One region of the Serratia sp. C2(1) genome, then DNA from elsewhere that is predicted to be linked to it. Evidence: predicted binding sites of a transcription regulator. Region 1 holds the regulator's gene; each other region holds the start of a gene.

Region 1 (3,279 bases):
AATGGCGATACCGTTGCCGATACCGGTACTGCCCATGCGCTCCCGGGTGAGAACTGCGTCAAACACCACCTGTGACGGCAGGTTGAGCTGTTTTGCAGCCAGTTCGCTGATAATCTCCAAAGCCCGTTTCTTGCTGGTGCAGTGTACCGAGCTTTTGGTGCACTCGATGTTTAACACCGAGCTTAATTGCATTGTTTCGTTGTTCATCTCATCTTCACTTAAAACCACACCAGCAAGTTGCCTTGTGAGGTGATTTTTCGCCTTGTTTAACCCTGATGGCTTATCGGCGCGGTACCCATACCCGTCATACTTGAAGCCGCTTCTGGGTTGGCTGAGTTGACTTACCCGAATCACTTACCTGTGTAAGTTCGCGGGATAAGCGCTCATGCCACCTCGATGCAACGCCAATTATCCAGGGTAATACAGTAACGCGCCGACGACCTGGGCTATGTTTGAGCCGTGCCCGCGGACGGAGACGGCCCAGAATGTCAGTGTTGTTTCAGTTTGTCTTTATGTTTGTTCAATTGACGCGCCAGTTTGTCGATCAGGGTGTCAATTGCGGCATACATGTTCTCGTCTTCCGAGGTGGCATGCAACTCGCCTCCATTCACGTGCACCGTCGCTTCCGCAATCTGCTGCACTTTTTCCACGCTAAGCACGACATACACCTGATTTATGCGGTCAAAATACTGTTCGAGTTTGGCGAACTTGGTCTTCACGAACTCGCGCAATGGTTCGGTGATTTCGATGTGGTGTCCGGTAATGTTGAGCTGCATAGTGTCTTCCTTCTCTATTGAGGTCAAACCAACTGTTTACGTTGGTTGGACGGCGGGATGGACAAAGACTCTCGGTACTTGGCGACGGTACGCCGCGCCACGATGATCCCCTGATCGGAGAGCAGGGTGGCCAGCTTGCTGTCGCTGAGCGGTTTGGCGGGGTTTTCCGCCGCAATCAATTTCTTCACCAACGCGCGGATCGCCGTAGAGGAGGCTTCGCCTCCGCTGTCGGTATTCACGTGGCTGGAGAAGAAATATTTCAACTCGAAAATGCCGCGCGGACTGTGCAGAAACTTCTGCGTGGTGACGCGTGAGATTGTCGATTCATGCATCTCCACGGCCTGTGCGATATCCGCCAGCACCATGGGCTTCATAAATTCGGCGCCCTGTTCAAAAAACGCTTGTTGCTGCTCGACGATGCAGCGCGTGACTTTCAGCAAGGTGTCGTTACGGCTTTCCAGGCTCTTGATCAGCCATTTCGCTTCCTGCAGATTACTGCGGATATACTGGCCGTCACTGTCGTTGCGCGCGCTGCTGCCCATGGCGGCGTACTGCTGGTTTATCTTCAGCCGCGGAATGCTGTCGGCGTTGAGCTCTACCGTCCAACTGTCCTGCACCTTGCGCACCAGCACGTCCGGGATCACATATTCTGACTCGCCGGTGTTGATCGACTGGCCCGGGCGCGGATCGAGGGACTGGATCAGCAGCATCGCTTCTTTCAGTGTATCTTCTTTTAGCCGCGTTGTTCGCATCAGGCTGCGAAAGTCGTGATTGGCCAACAGCGCCAGATGTTCACTGATGATCAGGCGCGCTTCAGCCAGGTAGGGCGTATCTTTTGCGTACTGGGAAAGCTGGATCAGCAAACAGTCGCGCAGATCGCGCGCGGCGACCCCAACCGGGTCAAAACGCTGCACGCGCTTCAAAACCGCTTCGACTTCGTCCATTGTCACATTCTCGTCACCCATGCTCTCCAGAATATCTTCCAGCGGCACGGTGAGATAGCCGGTGTCATCGACGGCGTCGACTATCGAGGTGGCAATGGCGACATCGGTATCGGAGAAGGGCGTGAGATCCACCTGCCACATCAGGTAATCCTGCAGCGTCTGGGTGGTTTCGCCCTGATAGACCGGCAACTCATCATCGCTGTAATCGGTGCCGGTGCCGGATGGCGTGCCTGCGGTGTAGATTTCGTCCCAGGTGGCGTCCAGCGGCAGTTCTTCGGGCATGTCCTTTTGTTCCAGCGCCTCGCGGGTATCCAGCCCTTCGGTCTCGGTCGTCTCTTTGGCGTCGATTTCTTCGTGCAGATCGGTCTGCTCAAGCAGGGGATTGCTCTCTAACGCCAGCTGTATCTCCTGCTGGAGCTCAAGCGTGGACAACTGCAGCAGGCGAATAGCCTGCTGGAGCTGGGGGGTCATGGCCAGTTGTTGGCTGAGCCTGAGTTGCAAACCTTGCTTCATAATCTTCAGTCTACTTCCGTTAACAGTCGTCCATCAGGACGCGCCGGCACTCAGAGGCGGAATTCTTCGCCCAGATAAACGCGTTTCACCTGCTCATCAGCCAAAATGGCATCCGGCGTGCCGTGAGCAATCAATTTGCCCTGGCTGACGATATAGGCGCGTTCACACACGTCCAGCGTTTCGCGCACGTTATGGTCTGTGATCAGCACGCCCAGACCGCTGTCACGCAAGTGCTCGATAATTTTTTTAATGTCGATAACGGAAATGGGATCAACCCCGGCGAAAGGCTCATCCAGCAGGATGAATTTCGGGTTGGCCGCCAGTGCACGGGCGATTTCCACGCGGCGGCGTTCACCACCGGAAAGCGCCTGGCCCAGGTTGTCGCGCAGATGGGAGATATGGAACTCTTCCATCAGCTCAACCGCACGGTCTGCACGCTGCTCGCTGCTGAGATCCTCGCGGATCTCCAGAACGGCCATCAGGTTGTCATACACGCTCAGACGACGGAATATCGACGCTTCCTGCGGCAAATAACCAATGCCGCGGCGCGCACGGGCGTGCAGCGGCAGCAGGCTGATGTCTTCTTCGTCAATCACGATGCGCCCGGCATCACGTTGGACGATACCGACCACCATGTAAAAGGTGGTGGTCTTGCCGGCGCCGTTTGGCCCCAGCAGGCCAACGATCTCGCCGGATTTCACTTTCAGGCTGACGTCTTCAACAACTTTACGGCCCTTGTAGGCTTTCGCCAGGTTTTCTGCGATGAGTGTAGCCATAAGTGATTAGTTACTCTTCTTTTGCCCGTTTTTGTCTTGCAACTGCGACGGTACCAGAACCGTAGTCACGCGTTTGCCTTTGTCGCTGAACGCCTGCATTTGCTGCTGTTGCACCAGATAGGTGATGCGATCGCCCTTCACGTTGCTGTCGAGCTGCTCCAGATAGGCGTTCCCGGTCAGGGTCACCAACTGCGACGCCACATCGTAACGGACCTTCTGCGCATGGCCTTTTACCGGCTTGCCGCTGTCTTGCATCTGGTAAAAGGTGAC
Region 2 (3,279 bases), on a different contig from region 1:
GGGAAACCGCCAGCTCGAAACCTTCACGACGCATGTTTTCGATCAGAACCGACAGGTGAAGCTCACCACGGCCCGATACGCGGAACGCGTCAGCATCTTCGGTTTCTTCAACGCGCAGTGCCACGTTGTGCACCAGCTCTTTGTTCAGACGGTCGAGGATCTGACGTGAAGTCACGTACTTGCCTTCTTTACCGCAGAACGGAGAGGTGTTGACGTTGAAGTACATGGTAACGGTCGGTTCATCAACAGACAGTGCAGGCAGCGCTTCAACGGCGTTGGTGTCACAGATGGTGTCGGAGATGTTCAACTCGCCCAGACCGGTGATAGCGATGATGTCGCCAGCTTCAGCCACGGCCGCTTCGATACGCTCCAGACCCATGTGGGTCAGAACTTTTGCGACTTTACCGTTACGGGTTTTGCCTTCGCTATCAATGATAGTGATCTGCTGGTTAGGTTTGACCTTACCGCGCTTGATACGGCCGATACCGATAACGCCAACGTAGTTGTTGTAGTCCAGCTGAGAGATCTGCATCTGGAACGGCGCTTCGAGCTCAACCTGCGGCGCAGACACGTGGTCTACGATCGCCTGATACAGCGGAGTCATGTCTTCCGCCATCTCGTTGTGGTCGGTGCCCGCGATACCCATCAATGCAGAAGCATAGATGATTGGGAAGTCGAGCTGTTCATCGGTCGCGTCGAGGTTAACGAACAGGTCAAAGACCTGATCGACAACCCAGTCAGGACGTGCGCCCGGACGGTCAACCTTGTTGATTACCACGATCGGCTTCAGACCATTAGCGAAGGCTTTTTTGGTCACGAAGCGGGTTTGCGGCATTGGGCCATCCATTGCATCCACAACCAGCAGCACCGAGTCAACCATTGACATCACACGCTCAACCTCACCGCCGAAGTCGGCGTGTCCTGGGGTATCCACGATGTTGATGCGGTAGTCTTTCCAATTAATGGCGGTGTTTTTTGCGAGGATGGTAATCCCACGCTCTTTCTCCAAATCGTTGGAGTCCATTACGCGTTCGGTGGCTTCTACACGCTCTCCGAAAGTACCGGATTGTTGCAGCAGCTTATCAACCAGGGTGGTTTTACCATGGTCAACGTGGGCAATAATGGCGATGTTACGCAAATTTTCGATCACAGCTTTGCCTCAGGCATTAGAAATAGCGCGCTATTGTACACGTATTAAGCGAGGTACTAAACAAGATCACAACAGTCTCTTATAAACAACTGTGTACAGGTCAGTTTGTGATCCCTTTCACGGTGCAAAAAGCAGCAGTTGGTGCACTTTTGCACCATTGCAGTGCCCCACACCACTCTAATTGCACCATTTAAGTGCAATGCATCACTAATGGTGCATACTGATTCTGTGCAAAACCCGCGCAGGGAGGCCATTAAAGCGCTTTTGCAAAGTTGGCACAGTTTTCGCTTTAGTCTATTCAAGGCAAAAACAGCCAGTTCCACAGATTCGTTCCACGACGACGACAATGATAAATCCGGGAGAGTTAAGTATGTCCGCTGAACACGTTTTGACGATGCTGAATGAGCATGAAGTGAAATTCGTAGACCTGCGTTTCACTGACACCAAGGGTAAAGAACAACACGTCACCATCCCTGCTCATCAGGTGAATGCCGACTTCTTCGAAGAAGGTAAAATGTTTGACGGCTCCTCGATCGGCGGTTGGAAAGGCATCAACGAATCTGACATGGTGCTGATGCCAGACGCCAGTACTGCGGTGCTGGATCCGTTCTTCGAAGAATCCACCCTGATTATTCGCTGCGATATTCTCGAGCCAGGCACCATGCAGGGCTACGACCGTGACCCGCGTTCCATTTCCAAGCGTGCAGAAGACTTCCTGCGCTCTTCCGGCATCGCGGACACCGTACTGTTCGGGCCAGAGCCTGAGTTCTTCCTGTTCGACGATATCCGTTTCGGCAGCAGCATCCGTGGTTCTCACGTGGCTATCGACGATGTCGAAGGCGCATGGAACTCCGGCACCAAATACGATGGCGGCAACAAAGGCCACCGTCCGGCTGTAAAAGGCGGTTACTTCCCGGTTCCTCCGGTCGATTCTTCACAGGACATCCGTTCTACCATGTGTCTGACCATGGAAGAAATGGGTCTGGTGGTCGAAGCGCACCACCACGAAGTGGCAACCGCGGGTCAGAACGAAGTGGCAACCCGCTTCAACACCATGACCAAGAAAGCCGACGAAATCCAAATCTACAAATACGTGGTTCACAACGTGGCTCACGCATTTGGCAAAACCGCGACCTTCATGCCGAAACCTATGTTCGGTGATAACGGCTCAGGTATGCACTGCCACATGTCGCTGTCCAAGAACGGCACCAACCTGTTCGCTGGCGACAAATACGGCGGCCTGTCTGAAACTGCCCTGTTCTACATCGGCGGTATCATCAAGCACGCTAAAGCGATCAATGCCTTGGCCAACCCGACCACCAACTCTTACAAGCGTCTGGTCCCAGGCTACGAAGCGCCGGTCATGCTGGCTTACTCAGCCCGTAACCGTTCCGCTTCCATCCGTATCCCAGTGGTTGCCAGCCCGAAAGCGCGCCGTATCGAAGCCCGTTTCCCGGATCCAGCGGCTAACCCATACCTGTGCTTCGCGGCTCTGCTGATGGCAGGCCTGGATGGCGTGATTAACAAAATCCACCCTGGCGATGCGATGGACAAAAACCTGTATGACCTGCCGCCGGAAGAAGAAGCTGAAATTCCAAAAGTTGCAGGTTCTCTGGACGAAGCGCTGGCTGCACTGAGCGAAGACCGTGAGTTCCTGACCCGTGGTGGCGTATTCACCGACGACGCAATCGACGCTTACATCGACCTGCGCAAAGAAGAAATGGACCGCGTTCGCATGACGCCGCATCCGGTTGAGTTCGAACTGTACTACAGCGTTTAAGCCTTACCGCGCCATCTGCGGATGGCGCACCACATTTTAGTTGTCGTTTTTTTGTTGCCGTGGAAACTTTCAGCCCATCTTCGGATGGGTTTTTTTCTCCACCGTATTTTCTGCAAAACTATTCCATACCGCACGCATCGCGGATGGGGTAGCATAGATGCACTAAAAAGGTGCAGGAGTCTGCTGTATGGCAACTGGCAAGCTGCCCGATGCTGGGCAGATCCTCAATTCTCTCATCAACAGCATCCTGCTGTTGGATGATGATCTGGCGGTTCATTATGCCAATCCGGCGGCACAACAACTGCTGGCGCAAAGTTCCCGTAAACTTTTCGGTACACCACTGCCCGAC
Region 3 (3,279 bases), on a different contig from region 1:
TTCCAGCCCATTTGCAGGCAACTGTAGATGCTGCTGTGGTTGCGGCTGTCGAGCGCAAAAAAGCTCACCAAATTGGCCATCGTCAGATCGGGATAGGCGGCGGCGTACAGTTGCCCGGTGCCGGTCAGGTTGAGCGGCACCTGCAGATCATGATCCTCGCTGCCGCGGATCGGCATCATCGACAGTTTGTTGGTCACGTCGAGCACCCGGGCGATGCTTTCCGCCCGCTCCAGATAGCGGGCCATCCAATAGAGTTCACTGGCAGTTCGGCTCAGCATGCGTCATCCTCCAACACCCAGGTATCCTTGGTTCCCCCGCCCTGTGACGAGTTGACCACCAGTGAGCCTTGCGCCAGCGCTACGCGCGTCAGGCCGCCGGGCACCAGGCGAATTTCCGCGCCGCTCAGGGCAAATGGCCGCAGATCGATATGACGCGGCGCCAGGCCGTCGTTGACGAAGGTCGGGCAGGTCGACAGCGCCAGCGTGTTCTGCGCAATGTAGTTGTGCGGTTTGGCCAGCAGCAGGGCGCGGAAGTGGGCGATTTCGTCTTTGGTCGCCGCCGGCCCGATCAGCATGCCGTAACCGCCGGCGCCGTGAACCTCTTTCACCACCATTTGCTCCAGGTTCGCCAGCACGTACGACAGCTCATTCTTGTGGCGGCACTGCCAGGTGGGCACGTTGTTGAGGATCGGCTCTTCCTGCAGGTAGAAGCGCACCATGTCCGGCACGTAAGGGTAGATCGACTTGTCGTCGGCCACGCCGGTACCTATGGCGTTCGCCAGCACCACGTTGCCGGCGCGGTAGACGGAAAGCAGCCCCGGCACGCCGAGCATCGAGTCCGGGCGGAACGCCAGCGGATCGAGGAAGGCATCGTCCACCCGGCGGTAGATAACGTCCACCTTGCACGGCCCGGCGGTGGTGCGCATAAACACCGCGCCGTCCTTGACGAACAGATCGGCGCTTTCAACCAGCTCCACGCCCATCTGCTGCGCCAGGAAGCTGTGTTCGAAATAGGCGCTGTTGAAACGGCCCGGCGTCAGTACCACCACGGTAGGATCGTTAATCGGCGAGCTTTCGCGCAGGGTTTGCAGCAGGTGCGACGGGTAGCGCTCCACCGGGGCGATGCGCTGCTGGGCGAACAGCTCAGGGTACAGGCGCATCATCATCTTGCGGTTTTCCAGCATGTAGGACACGCCGGACGGGGTGCGAAGATTGTCTTCCAGCACGTAATACTGGCCGTCGCCGTTGCGCACCATATCTACGCCGACGATATGCGCGTAAATATTGCGATGCAGATCGACCCCCTGCATGCAGGGCTGATACTGATCGTTAGCCAGCACCTGTTCCGCCGGAATAATCCCGGCTTTCAGAATATGTTGTTGATGATAGATATCGTGCAGGAAGGCGTTGAGCGCCTGTACGCGCTGGCGAATGCCGCGATCGAGCATTGCCCATTCGCCGGCGGGGATGATGCGCGGCACGCTGTCGAACGGGATCAGCCGTTCGGCGCCGTCATCCTCTCCGTAAACATTAAAGGTAATGCCCACCCGGTGAAACAGCAGTGCAGCCTCTTCTCTTTTGCGTTGAATGGCCTTTTGGTCGGCCTGTTGCAGCCAATGCCAGTAAGCTTCGTAGTGGCCTCGGTGTTTACCCTCAGCCAGAAGCATCTCATCAAAAAACGGTGAAGCGGACAGATCGATATTTAGCATCGTCACCTCGTTGACATTGCAGGCTGTAACAGGATCGAGCATAAAATGTGCCAAAATGTGAAAGGGACGAAAACCGGCGTAAAAAGCGGGAAAAAGGCAGGGGAAAGCGCGATTTGGGTGCAGGAGCGGCGAGCGCTGCCTTAAAATGGGGCGAAAATGGGGGGCGTTGGGGGCACTATGATCCTTGATAGCGCACCTTGACGGATCGTTGCTTCAGGCAGGGCAAATAAAAACGGCCAGCCGATGGCTGACCGTTAGGCGCGGGGTCGTGGCATTAACGACGAACGGCGATGGCTTCGATCTCGATTTTCACGTCTTTCGGCAGACGGGCCACTTCGACGCAGGAACGGGCCGGGAACGGCGCGTTGTGCTCGGTGAAGAAGCTTTCGTAAGCGGCGTTTACGGTGGCGAAATCGTTCAGATCTTTCACGAAGACCGTGGTTTTCACGATGTCGGCGACTTTCAGGCCGGCGGCTTCAACGATCGCCTTAACGTTTTCCAGCGACTGGCGTGCCTGTGCGGAAACATCGTCGGCCACTGCGCCGGTTTTCGGATCCACCGGGATCTGGCCGGAAGTGATGATCATGCTGCCCAGATCAACGCCTTGCACGTAAGGACCAATGGCTGCCGGGGCGAGTTCAGTGCTGATGTTACGTGACATTTTTTCTCCTGATATACCCTTCGTCTTTCAAACCGCAGCGTTGTTGGCTGCGTACGCTCACCCCAGTCACTGACTTGAGTCAGCTCCTGGGGACTCTCGTACTTGCCGCCTGGCTGCGGCTCGAAATCCATTGGGTAGCAACGTGGGTAGATTATCTTCAGGGACTCATTATAGGGAGTGACGCGCGGATTAACAGCGTCGTTCCCGGCAAATGGGCATATTTCAATCCGCCTGCAGCACCACCTGATGGTCGAACTCTTTCTCGCAGTAGCGGCACTTCAGGTGCACGTCGCCGTCGCGGGATTTCACGCCAAAGCTGGACGCCACCGGCTCGCTGCGGCTGATGCAGTTGCCGTTCGGGCAGGTCAGCACGCCGTCGATATGGTCCGGCAGGCTGAGGGTCAGCTTGCGCACCACTTCGTAGTTGTCGATGCGGTTCACCGTGGCTTTCGGCGCGTACATCGCCAACTGGTTGGCCTGCTGCTCGGTCAGGAAGGTATTCTCGATTTTGATCAGGTCTTTACGGCCCAGCTCGTTGGAGGGCAGGTTCAGGCCGATGGTGATGCGCTGGTCGGTGGCGGTCAATTTGAACAGCGTCAGCAGTTTAAAGCCCACCTGCGCCGGGATATGGTCAATCACCGTACCGCACTTGATCGCTTCAACCTGCAGTTTGTTATCCTGAGTCATGACGGTTCCCCCTTAAAGAGCCAAATCTGCGTTTAATACCAGCGCCAGCAATGCCTGGCGGGCGAAGATGCCGTTGCCTGCCTGCTGGAAATAGTAGGCGTACGGCGTGGTGTCCACGTCGGTGGTGATCTCGTCAATGCGCGGCAGCGGGTGCAGCACTTTGAGATTGGCGCGCGCGCCGGCCAGATCCGCCGCGCGCAGCACGAACTGCGCCTTCACGTTG

The links. The regulator sigma-54, encoded in region 1, starts transcription at its own class of promoters, with help from an activator protein. The targets are predictions, from matches to a motif close to GTTGGCACANNTTTCGCTNT.
Region 2: glnA (glutamate--ammonia ligase) is a predicted target of sigma-54. The motif match lies at 1,422-1,441, and genes of this name have one in related genera.
Region 3: V2S86_RS16390 (circularly permuted type 2 ATP-grasp protein) is a predicted target of sigma-54. The motif match lies at 1,744-1,763, and genes of this name have one in related genera.

Annotation. Positions count from the first base shown of each region.
Region 1 is NZ_JAZFBA010000003.1:223,354-226,632, reverse strand. Features, by position in the region: gene ptsN (PTS IIA-like nitrogen regulatory protein PtsN) at 1-207, opposite strand, end outside; gene hpf (ribosome hibernation promoting factor) at 489-776, opposite strand; gene rpoN (RNA polymerase factor sigma-54) at 800-2,233, opposite strand; gene lptB (LPS export ABC transporter ATP-binding protein) at 2,284-3,009, opposite strand; gene lptA (lipopolysaccharide ABC transporter substrate-binding protein LptA) at 3,016-3,279, opposite strand, start outside.
Region 2 is NZ_JAZFBA010000007.1:107,908-111,186, forward strand. Features, by position in the region: gene typA (ribosome-dependent GTPase TypA) at 1-1,150, opposite strand, end outside; gene glnA (glutamate--ammonia ligase) at 1,521-2,930, shown strand; gene glnL (nitrogen regulation protein NR(II)) at 3,118-3,279, shown strand, end outside.
Region 3 is NZ_JAZFBA010000002.1:170,040-173,318, forward strand. Features, by position in the region: gene V2S86_RS16385 (alpha-E domain-containing protein) at 1-278, opposite strand, end outside; gene V2S86_RS16390 (circularly permuted type 2 ATP-grasp protein) at 272-1,708, opposite strand; gene ridA (2-iminobutanoate/2-iminopropanoate deaminase) at 1,983-2,369, opposite strand; gene pyrI (aspartate carbamoyltransferase regulatory subunit) at 2,592-3,056, opposite strand; gene pyrB (aspartate carbamoyltransferase) at 3,069-3,279, opposite strand, start outside.